Regions from separate parts of the Glaciecola sp. SC05 genome, predicted to be linked through region 1. Evidence: predicted binding sites of a transcription regulator. Region 1 holds the regulator's gene; the other holds the start of a gene.
What was found. Region 1 encodes sigma-54, which starts transcription at its own class of promoters, with help from an activator protein. Its sites were predicted from a motif close to GTTGGCACGNNNNTNGNNT; they were not measured.
Positions count from the first base shown of each region.

Region 2: a site for sigma-54 is predicted at 2,231-2,249, ahead of AB9H30_RS00865 (PAS domain-containing sensor histidine kinase). Genes of this name have one in related genera too.

Region 1 is NZ_JBGIYY010000012.1:43,548-47,764, forward strand. It holds gene AB9H30_RS11985 (HPr family phosphocarrier protein) at 1-37, opposite strand, end outside; gene rapZ (RNase adapter RapZ) at 30-896, opposite strand; gene ptsN (PTS IIA-like nitrogen regulatory protein PtsN) at 928-1,371, opposite strand; gene hpf (ribosome hibernation promoting factor) at 1,386-1,673, opposite strand; gene AB9H30_RS12005 (RNA polymerase factor sigma-54) at 1,697-3,205, opposite strand; gene lptB (LPS export ABC transporter ATP-binding protein) at 3,253-3,981, opposite strand; gene lptA (lipopolysaccharide transport periplasmic protein LptA) at 3,978-4,217, opposite strand, start outside.
Region 2 is NZ_JBGIYY010000001.1:202,946-207,162, reverse strand. It holds gene AB9H30_RS00870 (sigma-54-dependent transcriptional regulator) at 1-909, opposite strand, end outside; gene AB9H30_RS00865 (PAS domain-containing sensor histidine kinase) at 906-2,195, opposite strand; gene AB9H30_RS00860 (glycoside hydrolase family 3 N-terminal domain-containing protein) at 2,490-4,217, shown strand, end outside.

The DNA of each region.
Region 1 (4,217 bases):
TGGTCAGAAGTTTTGTGATGTTGTTTACATCACTCACCTTTTTCGTCCTTAATTTTCTTTAGCTCGCGATGCTTAACCTGCACATCACCATGGGTAGCTTTGAAGGTTTCTGAAAGTGCTTGGGCAACATACACGCTGCGGTGTTGACCGCCAGTGCAGCCAATCGCAATAGTCACATAACTTCTGTTATTGCGCTCTAAGTGAGGTAACCAAGTCGTGATGAGGTTTTGTACCTGCCAGATGAACTTCATAACCAAAGGTTGACCTGCTAAAAACACTTCCACGGGGCCGTCTAAACCATTTAGAGGCCTTAAATCAGGGTCCCAATGTGGGTTTGGCAAAAAGCGCACGTCAAATACATAATCAGCGTCTTTTGGTATACCATATTTAAAACCAAAAGATTCAAACAGAATGACTAAATCGGTGCTTTTTTTGCCTAATACTCTTTCGCGTATTAACTCGGCGAGATCATGCACTGATAGCTGGTCTGTATTGATATTTAGGTCGGCTTTTTCGGCCACTGGAACCAGTATTTCCCGCTCAGCGTTAATCGCATCGGTAAGTGAGTTCGATAGCTTAAATAGTGGATGTAAACGTCTTGTTTCGCTGTAGCGTTTGATCAGTACATCGTCGCTCGCGTCTAAAAAGATAATCGTGATATCCCAAAACTCAGGCAGATATTCTAGTATTTCTGAAATTTCTTGCTCAGCTTTTGGCATGTTACGCACATCGATACTGACGGCGACCAACTCATTTTCGTCGGCAAGTGCGTGTGTAAGAGTGGGTAACAGATTGACTGGGATATTGTCGACGCAGTAATAACCTAAGTCTTCTAGTGAGCGAAGAGCGATAGATTTTCCAGAGCCAGAACGACCGCTGATGATTAAAAGCTTCACTGCTTGCTCCTAGTTACGAGTTTAGATTCAGCTAAGCTAATGCTGAAATAATTTCTTTCTTAGTTTGGGCATTGCGTATGGCTTTTACAATGTCTTTATTACTCAACTTTCTGGCGATGCCAGCGAGTGCTTTCAAGTGTGTTTCGGCCTCTTCAGCAGGCACTAATATGGCAAAGAAAATATCCACTGGTTTATTGTCGATGGCATCAAACTCTATGGGCTCCTCGGTGGTCACGATGATCGCCATGATTTGGCTGATGCCTTTAATACGGCCATGAGGAATAGCAATCCCATTGCCAATGCCAGTGCTACCCATTTTTTCGCGATTAATTAAGCCACTTAATACTTCGTCTTGATCCAACTGTGGGTTTTGTTTTATCGCAATATCGCTGATCATTTCGAAAATACGCTTTTTACTTTGGCAATCGACCGAACATTGCGTTCGGTCGAGAGAAATAATATCAGAAATTATCATAAGGTAAGTTTCGTCTAGTGCCTTCTGAGTTTTTCTTTGTGTTTAATTACCTGCCGATCGAGTTTGTCGATAAGAGAATCTATTGCCGCATACATGTCGGTATGTTCAGAGTTCGCGAATACTTCGCCGCCTTTTAAATGAAGTTTAGCTTCTGCTTTCTGGCTGAGTTTTTCTACGTTTAAGACCACGTGGACATTATTGATGTGGTCAAAATGACGTTCTAATTTTTCGAATTTAGTATCCACGTAACTACGCAATGAGTCAGTGATATCTACATGATGGCCGGTAAGGTTAATTTGCATAATACTAAGTCCTCTTGTTGCGTCTAAATAAGACTTTTTCGTTGGTTTGAGGGGGGAATATGTAACGATTCCCGATATTTTGCAATTGTTCGACGAGCAACCTGAATACCTTGTTCGGCGAGCACTTGCGCAATTTTGCTATCACTCAATGGTTTATGTGCAGGTTCAACAGCCACCAATTTTTTAATCAATGCTCGAATCGCCGTAGACGAACAATTCTCACCTGATTCGGTCGCAACATGGCTGGAGAAAAAGTACTTAAGTTCAAAAATACCGCGCGGTGTGTGCATATATTTCTGCGTGGTGACCCTAGAAATTGTCGACTCATGCATATCGACCATCTCTGCCACGTCATTTAGTACCATGGGGGTCATTTTCTCTGGCCCTTTTTCAAAAAATTCACGCTGTTTTGAAACAATGCAGTGAGAGACTTTTAATAATGTCTCGTTGCGACTCTCCAAGCTCTTTATAAACCATTTCGCTTCTTGTAAATGTGACTTGATATATTGAGAATCGTTCGGATTTTTTGAAGTTTTTCCTAAACTAGCATAAGTCTCATTAACCGATAGCGCCGGCAGCGCATCGTTATTGAGCTCAACTGTCCAAAGGCCATTCTTTTTGTAGACGTTTACATCTGGAATAATGTATTCGGCTTCTTTGGTTGATACCGCGCTGCCTGGACGCGGGTTAAGTGTCTTTAACAGGCGCATGACCTCGCGTAACTGGTCCTCCTTGAGTTTGGTCTTGCGCATCAAGGTTCGATAGTCCTTGCTACCCAGTAAATCGGCATGCTCTTGAATTAATTCTTTGGCTTCTTCTAACCATGGCGTGTTTGCGTCGAATTGGCGCAGCTGCACCAGCAAGCATTCTTGCACCGATCTGGCGCCAGAGCCAACAGGGTCGAACATCTGCACACGTTTGAGTACGCACTCGACTTCATCTAAATCAACGTCTTCGTCATCTAGGCTTTCGAGAATATCTTCGCTGGTGGTCGTCAAATAACCCGACTCGTCAATGGAGTCGATGATCGCAATGGCAATCGACCGGTCGGTTTCAGAAAAATGCGTTAATTCCATTTGCCACATTAAATGGTCTTGGATGGAGTCACTAGTTTCACCTTGAAAAACATAGTCTTCGTCAGGATTGGTTCCGATCATTTTAATGGGCGCTGAACTGGAGCCCAAATATTCTTCCCAAGAGCTATCAAGTGGAAGATCATCAGGAATATCGCCTTTTTCTAGAGCGTCATGGGTATCCATGTTGTCGGTGCCAGATAAACCAGTTTCTCGATCAGAATTATTAGAAGTCGCAGAGTTATCGTTGGTTTTGGCGTTGTTTTGATCAGATTTGTCGGTGCTGTCATTCTCAGGATACTCATGATCAGTAAGCTCTAAAAGCGGATTTGACTCAAGCGCCTCTTGGATTTCTTGTTGTAGATCAAGCGTAGAAAGTTGCAACAGTTTAATAGCCTGCTGTAACTGCGGTGTCATGGTCAGCTGTTGACTAAACTTCAGTTGTAACGAGGGTTTCATTAACTTCCTTTAGCTACGAATTCGTCTTGTATACGAATAATGCGACTCTATAGTGCAAACTGTTCACCTAAATATACATCGCGAACAGTCTGGTTGGCTAATATTTCATCAGCGGTACCCGATGCAATTAACTCACCGTGGCTTACAATGTACGCTAATTCACATACATCTAGTGTTTCTTTTACATTATGATCGGTAATGAGTACACCGATACCGCGTTCTTTAAGCTGATATATGATCTTCTTTATATCACTAACAGAAATTGGGTCAACACCTGCAAAGGGTTCATCGAGTAAAATAAATTTGGGGTTTGCCGCTAATGCTCTAGCAATCTCTACTCTGCGGCGCTCTCCACCCGATAAACTCATGCCTAAATTATTTCGAATGTGGTTGATGCTAAAATCATCAAGTAACTCATCCGCCTTCTGCTCTTGCTGTGCTCGGCTCAGCTCTTTTCTGGTTTGCAATATGGCGATTAAATTCTCATGGACGGTGAGCTTACGAAAGATAGACGCTTCCTGCGGTAGGTATCCGATACCGTGTCTTGCTCTCTCATGCATCGGCTGATAAGTAATATCTAATTGGTCGATTTGAATTTCGCCTTTGTCCAAAGGCACTAATCCCACAATCATATAAAAAGTAGTGGTTTTTCCGGCACCATTGGGACCAAGCAATCCTACGATCTGACCGGTAGACACCTCAATACTGACATCGCGAACGACCTGTCTAGACTTATAGGATTTGGCTAAATGCTTTGCGCTAAGGGTGCTCGTCATGGTTGATCCTGATTGTCTGTAGGCTTAAGCTCCTGCTCGGAAGAGAAAGCGCCAGGACTAATCACGGTTCTAACAGATTCGCTACTATTATCGTTAGTAGATGCCAGTATTTGTTCTCTAGTCATATCAAACACGATTAAATCGCCAGTCACCCTGACTTCATTTTGCATAATAAGTGCATTGCCATTGAGTGAAATAGTACGTGACTCTACCGTATAAATAATTTCGTTAGCCTG
Region 2 (4,217 bases), on a different contig from region 1:
ACGCTGAGCCAAAGGTAGCCACGTAATCGGAAAAACGTTTAAGCGGTAATATAAATCTTCTCTGAATTTACCGCTCGCAACTGCTTGTTTTAGATCGCGGTTACTCGTTGCAATCACCCGTACATTTAAAGAGATTGTTTTGCGAGCACCGAGACGCTCCACTTCACGCTCTTGCAATACACGCAGTAGCTTAGACTGCAGCGCCATATCCATTTCGGTAATTTCATCTAGCAGTATGGTGCCATCTTGAGCTTGCTCAAACTTACCAGGACATGCTTGAATTGCGCCAGTAAATGCACCTTTTTCGTAACCAAATAGTGTGGCCTCTAGCATGTTCTCTGGAATTGCCGCACAGTTAATTGCTACAAACGGACACTCACTTCGATTTGACTGATCGTGAATGTAGCGAGAAATGACCTCTTTACCTGAACCGCTCGGTCCAAGCACCATAACTGTTGCTTCTGACTTTGCCACTTTGCGCGCAAGGCTGAGCATGTTGATACTGCTTTCGTCAGCCACGATAGGCGTGGTAGATTCTACTTTTTGTGCTGGTGCATAGCGCCCGACTAAATTCAAAAGGACTTGCGGCGCAAAAGGCTTCGACAAATAATCCGTAGCGCCATTTCTCATAGCGTGAATGGCGTCGTTAATGTTTGCATAGGCCGTCATCAAAATCATCGGTAACTGCGGATACTTATTTTTGACATTTTTGAGCAACGACAATCCGTCCATACCCTGCATCTGAATATCGCTAACCACAATATCAAACTCTGCGTCTGACAACTTCACCATGGCTGACTCAGCGCTTTCTACCGGCGTAACTTGATAGCCGCCTAATAGTAATGTATCGACGAGCGCCTCGCGAAGGCCATGATCATCTTCTACAATAAGGACTTTGGTTTTAGTCATGCGCTGACTCCTTGAATGTTTGCATCGTTTGCTGGTTTCACTATATTTGAATCAAAACGAGTACTGCTTTGCGTGGGCTCATTTTGTATATTGGGTATGACTGGAACTGAGATAGAAAACACTGCACCTTGATGGTCTTTGCGATTGGCACAGCTTACAAAACCGTTATGCGACTTCGCTACCGTATTGACAACCGCTAAGCCTAAGCCAGTGCCCTGAGATTTTGTGGTATAGAAGGGTTCGAACATTTTTTGCAGATGCGCTTCGTCAATACCTTGCCCAGTATCGGTGACTGAAAAGACAACGTAATCTTTCTCATCAAAGGTTTGTCTTGCTACTTCGAGAGTGACGGCGTGCTCTTCAATGCTACTGGGCGCAAGGGCCTGTAATGCGTTACCTAATAAATTGCTAATTGCACCGCTCAAAGCCGTTAAGTTGCATAGCACCGGTGCCTGTTGGTCTTTGTTAATAAGGGACAGTTTTACGCCCGATTGTGCAAATTGCGGCTCGACATTTTGCATACTTACATTTGCAATATCTTCAGAGCTCATCGCTTTAACAATGTGATTGTCGCCACTTTTGGCAAACAGCAACATATCGTTCACCTGAGATTCTAAATCTTTTAAGCGCAGTATCAGCTTTTGACTAAAGCGCTCGGTGGTGCTGCCCTGAGTTTGCACACTCTTGATATTTTCTGCATACAGCATAGCCGAAGATAAAGGAGTGCGAACCTGATGAGCTAATGAAGCCACCATCTTGCCTAATGATGATAAACGCTGCATATGACCAAGACGATGCTGAAGTTGACGCGTTTCAGTTAGATCAGTGATCACAATTAGCTGACCCTTCTCTTCAGTTAATGGTGATATGTCAATTTTCACACGTTTACCATTTCGCATAGACACTTCGTGACCATCATCGGCCTGAGGCCTGAAAGCTCGCTTTATCACATCACGCCAAAGCTCGCCCTCTAAAGGCTCTTCGAGTAAAGCACCCGCTTGTTTATTTGCAAGCGACACAATCCCTTTTTGATCAATCACTACAACGCCAGCTGGCATAATAGATAAAAGATGTGAAAAACGGTGGGGACTGTTTTCTTCGTCAAGTTTTTCGACTGGGTCTATGGAATCTGCCTGTTGGTCTGTTTTCCTGTTAGCAAGGGCATCATTTTCGACGTCAATTGAAGTGCGTTTGGCATACACATCGCGGATTGATGGCACGATATTATATGCGACGGTTTTGTCGCGATGGATGCTGTCTTCAGCAATAAACGATAAAGTTGACATAGACTTCTAACTCGTATGAACATTTGCTTGGAGTTCTGCACGTTACATGCCAATTTTTATCATAATATTTTCAATGAGTTAGCAATTTTAGTTTTTTTGACGCCGTCAATAAAATGTCAATATTAACCCTAGCGAGCAATTTTTATTACGCCAAACAAAAATATTTAATTTCTTCCTGTTGACCTTAAATTCAGACCGCCTTAGCTTGTTTAAAGCCCCTTTTCCCTGTATTTATCTACCATATGAAAACGTAGCAAAAACGTTTTGCAGTTTAAAAAACAAGGAACGAGCTGAATGACCCACTCAAGCAACATCCCGGAGTTAGTAAATAGCCTTCTCCAAAAAATGACCCTCACTCAAAAACTCGGACAAATGAGTCAGGTCTCTGGCAATGGTGGGACTATTTCAGATGAATTAGCTGAGCAAGTGCGAGCAGGACTAGTTGGGTCAATTATCAATGAGGTAGATACCGATATCATCAATGAACTACAGCGCATCGCACTTGAAGAAACTTCGCTGGGTATACCTTTGTTAATAGGTCGAGATGTGATCCATGGATTTAAAACAATTTTTCCTATTCCCCTTGCGCAGGCGGCTAGTTTTTCACCAGATTTAGTTGAGCAAGCAGCGCATATTAGTGCTCTAGAGGCATCAAAAGTCGGCATAAACTGGACGTTTTCACCCATGGTAGACGTCAGTAGAGACCCGCGCTGGGGACGCATTGCCGAAAGCTTCGGCGAAGACCCATATCTATGCAGTGTTTTTGGTCAAGCCATGGTGAATGGTTACCAAGGTAGCTCGCTAAGCGATGCAGGTGCGATAGCTGCCTGTGCAAAGCACTTCGCGGGCTATGGCGCATCAGAAAGTGGCCGCGATTACGCCTCTACAAATATTCCAGAAACAGAACTAAGAAACGTGTACTTGCGTCCGTTTTTCGCAGCTCACCAAGCCGGTGTGGCAACTTTTATGACTTCGTTTGGCGATCTAAATGGCGTACCTGCAAGCGGCAATCAATGGCTCCTTCAAACGGTGCTTCGCGACGAGTGGCAATATACTGGCATGGTTGTTAGCGATTGGGATTCTGTAAAGCAGCTAGCGACCCATGGTTTCACTGAAAATGATGAAGAATCAGCCCATGCTGCAATTACCGCAGGTATCGATATGGAAATGTCTAGCGCCACTTTCCGATATCATGGACCGTCTCTGCTCGCTGATAAGCGCTTAGATATGACATCAATAGACCAAGCTGTGCGTAAAATATTACACCTGAAATTTAAACTCGGATTATTTTCAAATGATACCTCTGGATTATTCAGACCCACGCCAAGTGAGGCTGATTTTGTTACATCAGCGTCACGCAGCCTAGCAAAGAAAATAGCCATCGAAAGCTGCGTATTACTTGAAAACAAAAAGCAACTTTTACCATTAAATAAAGCAACACTGTCAAATGTTGCGATTATTGGTCCGCTTGCCGATGACGGCTATGAGCAGCTTGGTACCTGGATATTTGACGGCGAGGAGCGCCACAGCATTACCTGTTTGAGTGCGCTACAGCAGTATCTTGGTGATGATGTAAATATACACCTTGCAAAAGGGCTCGCCTCTACCCGCAGTTTAGAAAGCGATTTATTTGATGAGGCAATAAGCTGTGCAAAAAATGCTGACGTCGCTCTGGTCTTTGTCGGTGAAGAATCTATATTATCGGGAGAGGCGCACTGCAGGGCAAACATCGAGTTACCCGGATTACAAAACGAACTGATTAAAGCACTCGCGCAAACCGGCACTCCCATTGTTGCTGTGGTGATGGCTGGCAGACCCATTATTGTTGAAAATATCGTGGATCATCTAGACGCACTAATGTTTGCATGGCACCCAGGCACAATGGCCGGTCCTGCAATTGTAGAGCTGTTATTTGGTCAAGCAACTCCGTCTGGGCGCTTGCCAGTCACGGTGCCGCGACATGTTGGGCAAATTCCGCTGTATTATTCACAAAAGCATGGCGGTAAACCGGTTAACGAAGAT